3 regions of the Streptomyces sp. NBC_01224 genome follow, and region 1 is predicted to be linked to each of the others. Evidence: riboswitches for the same ligand, from Rfam matches in the RefSeq annotation. Region 1 holds a riboswitch; each other region holds the start of a gene.
The links. A riboswitch is a leader RNA that binds a small molecule or an ion and turns the genes downstream of it on or off. The one in region 1 is predicted to bind cobalamin.
Positions count from the first base shown of each region.

Region 2: another riboswitch for cobalamin. It lies ahead of OG609_RS28690 (prenyltransferase/squalene oxidase repeat-containing protein); the one in region 1 lies ahead of OG609_RS38515 (ABC transporter substrate-binding protein).
Region 3: another riboswitch for cobalamin. It lies ahead of OG609_RS31430 (cobalamin biosynthesis protein); the one in region 1 lies ahead of OG609_RS38515 (ABC transporter substrate-binding protein).

Region 1 covers NZ_CP108529.1:8,497,861-8,500,117, forward strand. Annotated here, with positions in the region: gene OG609_RS38510 (beta-ketoacyl-[acyl-carrier-protein] synthase family protein) at 1-711, shown strand, start outside; cobalamin riboswitch at 790-977, shown strand; gene OG609_RS38515 (ABC transporter substrate-binding protein) at 1,014-2,081, shown strand; gene OG609_RS38520 (FecCD family ABC transporter permease) at 2,135-2,257, shown strand, end outside.
Region 2 covers NZ_CP108529.1:6,373,214-6,375,470, forward strand. Annotated here, with positions in the region: gene OG609_RS28690 (prenyltransferase/squalene oxidase repeat-containing protein) at 1-1,123, opposite strand, end outside; cobalamin riboswitch at 1,236-1,373, opposite strand; gene OG609_RS28695 (MBL fold metallo-hydrolase) at 1,438-2,257, opposite strand, start outside.
Region 3 covers NZ_CP108529.1:6,980,225-6,982,481, forward strand. Annotated here, with positions in the region: gene OG609_RS31425 (cobyric acid synthase) at 1-31, opposite strand, end outside; gene OG609_RS31430 (cobalamin biosynthesis protein) at 28-1,101, opposite strand; cobalamin riboswitch at 1,246-1,376, opposite strand; gene OG609_RS31435 (hypothetical protein) at 1,549-1,779, opposite strand; gene OG609_RS31440 (inorganic phosphate transporter) at 1,815-2,257, opposite strand, start outside.

The sequences.
Region 1 (2,257 bases):
GCTCGCGATCTGCTGGTCACCGGACAGTGTGACATCGCGATCGCCGGAGCCACCGAGTCGATCGTCTACCCGGTCGCCATGACCGGATTCGCCCGGTCCGGAGCCGCGGCCCGGGCAGAGGGCGACCCGGCCAGGCGGTGCCGGCCCTTCGCGGCCGACCGTGCCGGGCTGGTCATGGGTGAGGGCGCCGCCGTCATGGTGCTGGAACGGGCGGACGACGCCGTCGCCCGGGGCGCCGCGCCGCGGGCACTGCTCGCGGGCACCGGCGCCACCACCGACGCCCACCACCCCACAAGCCCGCACCCGTCCGGCGCGGTCGCCCAGGCCGCGGTCGAGGCCGCGCTGCGCGACGCGGGCTGGGCGGCCGAGGACGTCGAGCACGTCAACGCACACGGCACGGCGACACCGATCAACGACGCCACCGAGGCAGCCCTCATCGGCCGGGTCTACCCGCACCGGCCGCCCGTCACCGCCCCGAAGGGCGTACTCGGGCACTGCATGGGGGCGGCCGGAGCGATCGAGGCCGGACTGACCGTCCTGACGCTCCAGCGCGGAGTCGTACCGCCGATCGCCAATCTGGACGCCCCTGCGCCCGAGTTCGACATCAACTGCGTCACCGGGCAACCCCTGCGGCAGCCCATCCGGCGCGCCGTCAGCCACTCCTTCGGCTTCGGCGGGCACAACGCCGTGATCGCTCTTCAGCGTCCATAGGCATCGGGCGGGTGGTGCGACGGGAGCACAGCCCGGCGTACCACCGGCCACACCGCCCATGAGCTGCGCGGAGGCTCGTGATAGCTTGCCGAAGCCAGTCAAACTCCACGTAGGGGTCAGGGAATCCGGTGAGAATCCGGAACTGACGCGCAGCGGTGAGGGGGACGGGCGGGGCCACGGCCACTGGGACACCCGCGAGTGTCCTGGGAAGGCGCCCCGTCCGTAGGAGCCCGAGTCCGAAGACCTGCTGGCACCTGCGACCCGGTACCGGGGCGCAGGACTCCGTACACCGGGCTCCGCGCATGAGCCCCGAGACGCAGAGGGACTCCGTGCCGTCCATAGCCAGCCCTGTCCGTGCCATTGCCCTGCTCTCGGCGGGACTTGTCCTGCTGACCGCCTGCGGGGGCGGAACGAGCAGCTCTGCCGCGAAGTCCGGCTCCGCCGACGGATACCCCGTGACGCTGAAGAACTGTGGACGCACCGTCACCGTCGAAGCCGCACCGCACCGGGCCGTTTCGGTCGACCAGGGATCGACGGAGATCCTGCTCTCCCTCGGCCTCGCCGACCGGCTGGCCGCCACCTCGACCTGGACCGACCCGGTGATGAAGAGCCTGGAGAAGGCCAACGCCGAGGTTCCCAGGATCGCGGACAACCGGCCGTCGTCGGAGAAGGTCCTCGACCAGGAACCCGACTTCATCAGCGCGTCATTCGAGTCGACGCTGGCCAAGGGCGGCGTTGCACCCCGCGAACAGTTCGAGGATCTCGGCGTCCCCACCTATGTCTCGCCCGCCGACTGCACCGGCAAGGACAACAGCGGCGGCGGCGACGGAGCCCGTACTGCGCCACTGACCATGGACAGCGTCTACGACGAAGTGCGCGACCTGGCCGAGGTGTTCGGCGTGCGGAAACGCGGCGACACACTCGTGGCGCAGCTGCGGGCCCGGGTGAAGAAGGCGACCGAGGGCATCGACGCCTCCGACGCCACCCTCCTCTACTGGTTCTCCGACTCCAAGGCCCCGTACCTGGCCGGCTGCTGTGGAGCGCCCGGCATCATCACCAGGGAACTCGGCGCGAAGAACGTCTTCGACGACACCCATGAGGAATGGCCCCAGATCAGCTGGGAGACCGTCGCCGACCGCAACCCCGACGTCCTGGTCATCGGAGACCTGACCCGCAAGGCACAGACCGCCGAGAGCGCCGCGAAGAAGATCGAATTCCTGGAGTCCAACCCCGTCACGAAGAACATGGACGCCGTCAGGCACAAGCGGTACGTCCTGTTGAGCGGCCAGGCCATGAACCCGTCCATCCGGACGGTCGAGGGTGTGGAACGCGTCGCCGCCGCGCTGCGCACATTCGGATTCGCGGGGTGACGGACACCGAACGGGCCACGGCGGTGGACGCGTCACGGGCCTTTGAAGCAGCCGTGCGCAGTGGCACGGGGCTACGGAAGCTGCGCGGGGGAGCCCTATGGGCCTGTGGCATCGCACTGCTCGTGCTGTCCGTCGCGGTCGCCGTCACCATCGGCCCCGCCCGTATCTCCGTCGCC
Region 2 (2,257 bases), 2.1 Mb from region 1:
CGGACGGGTCGGGCGTCGTGATGGCCGCGGGGGCGGGACCGGTCGCGTTCAGCTTGTCGACCAGGTCGACGCCGCCGAAGTCGCGGGCGTCGGCGCCGGTCGCGTGCGCGGCGAGGGCGAGCTGCGCGTAGGCGGCGGGACCGTTCTGCTCGGCCCAGGCCCCGGAGTTCTTCTTCAGCCAGGCCACGGCCTTGGCCGCCTTGTCCTGGTGGCCCGCGGCCGACAGTGCGACGACCGCGTCCGCGGTATTGCCGAAGTCGGGCTGCGGGGTGGAGTCGGTGGCGCCGGGCATCGGCGCCAGGTTGAGATGACCGCTGGTCGCGAGGGCGTCTGCGAGGAAGTGGGCGCCGTTCTGCGCGGCCTGCTCGGGCGTGAGACCGGACCCCGGGTGGCAGCTGGGCGCCTTGACCGCGGCGTTGTTCCCGACGGCCAGGGCCTTGCCCATCGTGCCGAGCACGGCGGCCGCGGTGGCGTCAGCGTTGGCGGCGAGCTTCCCGGCCTTGTCGGGCTGGTAGGCGAAGGCGCCGCCGTCCTTGCTGTCGCACGGGATCGCGAGCCCCAGCAGTGCGTCGTAGGGGGTCTTGCCGCCCGGGGTCGTGATGTCCGCGATCCGCTGGCCCTGCCGGGCAAGGGCGCCGATCACCAGCGAGGTGGAGTTGGCGTCACTGGCCCCGCCCGCGGTGTAGCCCCAGCCGCCGTCCTCGTTCTGTACGGACTTCAGCCAGCGCACCGAGTTGTTCACGGTGTCCCGGTGCCCGCCCACCTCGACGAGCGCCTGGACGGCGGCCGCGGTGGCATTGGTGTCCAGCATGGTCTTCTCGGTGCACGGCTGGGAGACGTCGGGCCGGTACGCGGCGTAGGCGCCGTTGCCGCACTGCTGGGCGATCAGCCAGTCCACCGACTTCGTGGCGGGCGTGACGCCCTCGACCCGCTGAGCGAGGAAGGCCAGCGACTGCCGCCAGACACCGTCGTACGTGGGGTCCTTCGTCCCGTACAGCCCGGCAGGCAGTGCGGCGGACGGCGAGGGCGACGGGGACGGCGCTGCGACCGCGACCGGGGCAGCGGCCGCACAGAGCACGGTGGCGGTGGCGGCGAGCGTTGCTGCGCTGCGGCGTACGGTCATGGCGGGCGGGGCCTCTCCTGCGGGGGAACCGGGCACAGGCACGCTCACGCACCAGGCTCCGGCTCCGTATACCTCGACGGTGCCGACCACCGGGGTTCCGGTGGTGCGAGCCGGTCACGACCGCGGACAGGGCATTCCGACTCACCGTCTCCTACGACGGTTCACGGCTGCGTGGTCAGTGCCGGATTTGCACCGGCTTCCCCCTGAACGGGCATGATGACGACTCGCCCACTGTACCGGGCGCGGTCGGAGCGGTTCCGGGCCGGGAGGAGCGCCACCGCCCGCCCTCCGGCCCGCTGGAGCGTGGGCCGCCTTCACACTGCGACGTACGTCACGGGCTCGCTCCCCGCCACCGCCTCCGCGCGACCCAGCTTCACCAGCCGACGCAGATGCGCCTCGGCCTCCGAGACGGCGATGTTCCGTGATCCAGGCGGAATCTGCTCCCAGGGCCGGTTCCACTCCATCCGCTCGGCCAGCTGCCACGGTGTCAGCGGGGTGGCCAGCAGTCCGAGCAGCCCGGTCAGCCGCTCCTCGTGATGGTCCAGGAGTTCCCGCACACGCCCCGCGGCATCCGCGAACGCGTACTGATGGGCGGGCAGCACTTCGGCGACCCCGAGCCTGCCGATGCGCTCCAGGGAGTCGAGGTAGTCCCCGAGAGGGTCGGTCACCGTCGCGTCGTCCGGGTCCTCGTACAGCCCGATGTGCGGGCTGATGCCCGGCAGCAGATGATCTCCGGAGAAGAGGCGCCCCCGGCCGGGCAGGTCGGCGGGGTGGTGCTCCTCCAGGTGGAGGCAGACGTGACCGGGGGTGTGACCGGGGGTCCAGATCGCCCGCACCTTGCGCCCTGCCAGGTCCAGGAGTTCACCGGGCACGATCTCCCGGTCCGGCATCGCGGCCCGCAACCCGGGCAGGGTACGCATCCGGCCCCCGTCGGCCGCGGCGGCCCGCAACGGCGCGAGATGCTCCTCGGGCGCACCGACCGCGGTGAGCTTCGCCACGAGGTACTTCAGCCAGGTGCCTGGTTCCGACTGCCGGGTGCGGCGCACGATCGCGGTGTCCGCCGCGTGCATGGCGATCCAGGCGCCGGACGCCTCGCGCACCTGCCCGGAGAGGCCGTGGTGGTCCGGGTGATGG
Region 3 (2,257 bases), 1.5 Mb from region 1:
TGGTTCCGGCGACCAGCAGCCCGCCGCTCATGTCCGTCTCCGTCCTGCGATCCGACGTCCTGTGACCTGAAGTCCCGTGACCTGAAGTCCCGTGACCTGAAGTCCTGCGGACCGAAGTCCTGCGGACCGAAGTCCTGCGGACCGAAGTCCTGCGATCCGTCGTGCGGCGAGGCCCGCACCCAGTCGTCCCGCCACACACACGCCGAGGGCCAGCGCACTCACCCGGCGCGACAGCCGTACCGCGCGTTCGATGTCCTCGGTCTCCACCGCCCGGCCCGCCTCCCCGTTGAGGACGGGGCGGTGTTCGACCCGGCCGCCGTACGCGAGAGTCCCGCCGAGCCGTACGCCGAGCGCACCCGCGAACGAGGCCTCCACCGGGCCCGCGTTGGGGCTCGGGTGCTTCGCCGCGTCGGCCCGCCACGCCCGTACGGCTCCACGCGGCCGCCCCCCGGCGGCCACGGCGAGCAGGGCTGTGAGCCGGGCACCGGGCCAGCCCGCGAGGTCGTCGAGGCGGGCCGAGGCCCAGCCGTAGCGCCGGTGGCGGGGCGACTTGTGGCCGACCATGGCGTCGAGGGTGTTGGCGGCCCGGAATCCGACGAGCCCGGGCACACCGGCCAGCGCACCCCACACCAGGGCGCCGACCACGGCGTCCGAGGTGTTCTCGGCCACGGACTCCACCACGGCGCGGGCGATCTGCGGTCCGTCGAGGGAGTACGGGTCGCGCCCGCACAGATGCGGCAGACGCTCGCGGGCCGACTCGATGTCACCGGCCGCCAGGGCGCCGCCGATCGCCCGGGCCTCACGCCCCAGGGACGTACCGCCGACGACGGACCAGGTGGCGGCCGCGGTCAGCGCGACGGAGGCGACGGGGTGGCTGCGTACGGCACGGGTGATCAGCGCCGCACCACCCGCGGCGCCTCCGGCGCACACGAGCATGTGCAGCGCGCCCCACCCGCGGTGGTCGCGCCACAGACGCCGCTCGACGCCCGCTGCGGCCCGCCCGAAGGCGGCGACCGGATGTCCCCTGCGGGGGTCACCGAGCAGCAGATCGCCGATCAGACCGGCCGTGGCGCCGTACGCGAAAATGCGGTCGGCACGCACGGCTCAACCGGCCGATACGCCTCGAAGGACCTTCGTACAGGCGGCTCTCGTCGAGAGCGCCACAGCAACGGACGCACGGCAGCCAGGCATGGCGATATGTCCTCACTCAGGGTCCGCGCCCTGGTTCGACGTGACCGGCGACGAGAGTCTCCTGGCTCCCGGATCCGCAGTTCCCCCGGCCTTCCAACCCGCTCGCGCGTGCCGTGACTTCCGGTGTGGGGGACTGCTCCCCGGTGACAGTGGCGGGACCGCGCCGGATTCGCACCGGCTTCCTCTGCTGTCGCCGTAATTGGCTCCGGCAGTCCACCACGCTCCGCGAACGCCCGTCAACTTGCCGTTGACCTGCGACGGTGCAGTGTGCTGAGCCCCACATCGGACCGGGCACACCACAACGGGCCGGACACACGAGGTGTGTCCGGCCCGACGGGGGAGTGCGCGGAGGAGGGCTCAGGCGACGATCAGATAGATCCCGTACGCGACCGCCGCAGCGCACAGCGCGAAGCAGACGTAAGCGCCGACGCGGGCCAGCAGGAGCGAGCCTCCGGAGCCGCCCTGCGCCGCCGGTTCGGGCTGCTTGGAGAGACCGACGATGCCCAGGGTGAAGAAACCCACCAGCGCGACGGTGACGACGAGGGAGACGCCGAAGACGGAGCCGAGGGCTGCCCAGTCGATGTTCATGCTGAATCCTTAGACGGCCTGCCTAGGCGGCTGGCCTAGACGGTGGCGGGTCGCGCCGGGTCCTGGGTGGTTCCGGCCGGAGCCGGAATGGTGGTCTTGAGGTCCTGGGCCGCTGCCTGGGCCGTGGTGAGCGGCGGGCTGACGGCGGCGATGGCCGTGGTGACGACGCCCGCGGGCTCGGCGTCGCCGCCCGTCGGCGCGACATCGCCGTGGCCGACCGGCTTGCGGCGCGATACCAGCCAGATCGCCCCGGAGCCCACGACCAGCAGCGCCGCGACGACCACGACACCCCAGGTGCCCTGCTTGGTGAGGAGTTCCGCGCCCGCGCCGACCAGGCCCGCGGCGGGCAGTGTCAGACCCCAGGCGATGAACATCCGGGTGGCGGTGGACCAGCGGACCACGCCGCCCTGGCGGCCGAGCCCCGCGCCCATCACGGCGCCGGAGCAGGACTGGGTGGTGGAGAGGGAGAAGCCGAGGT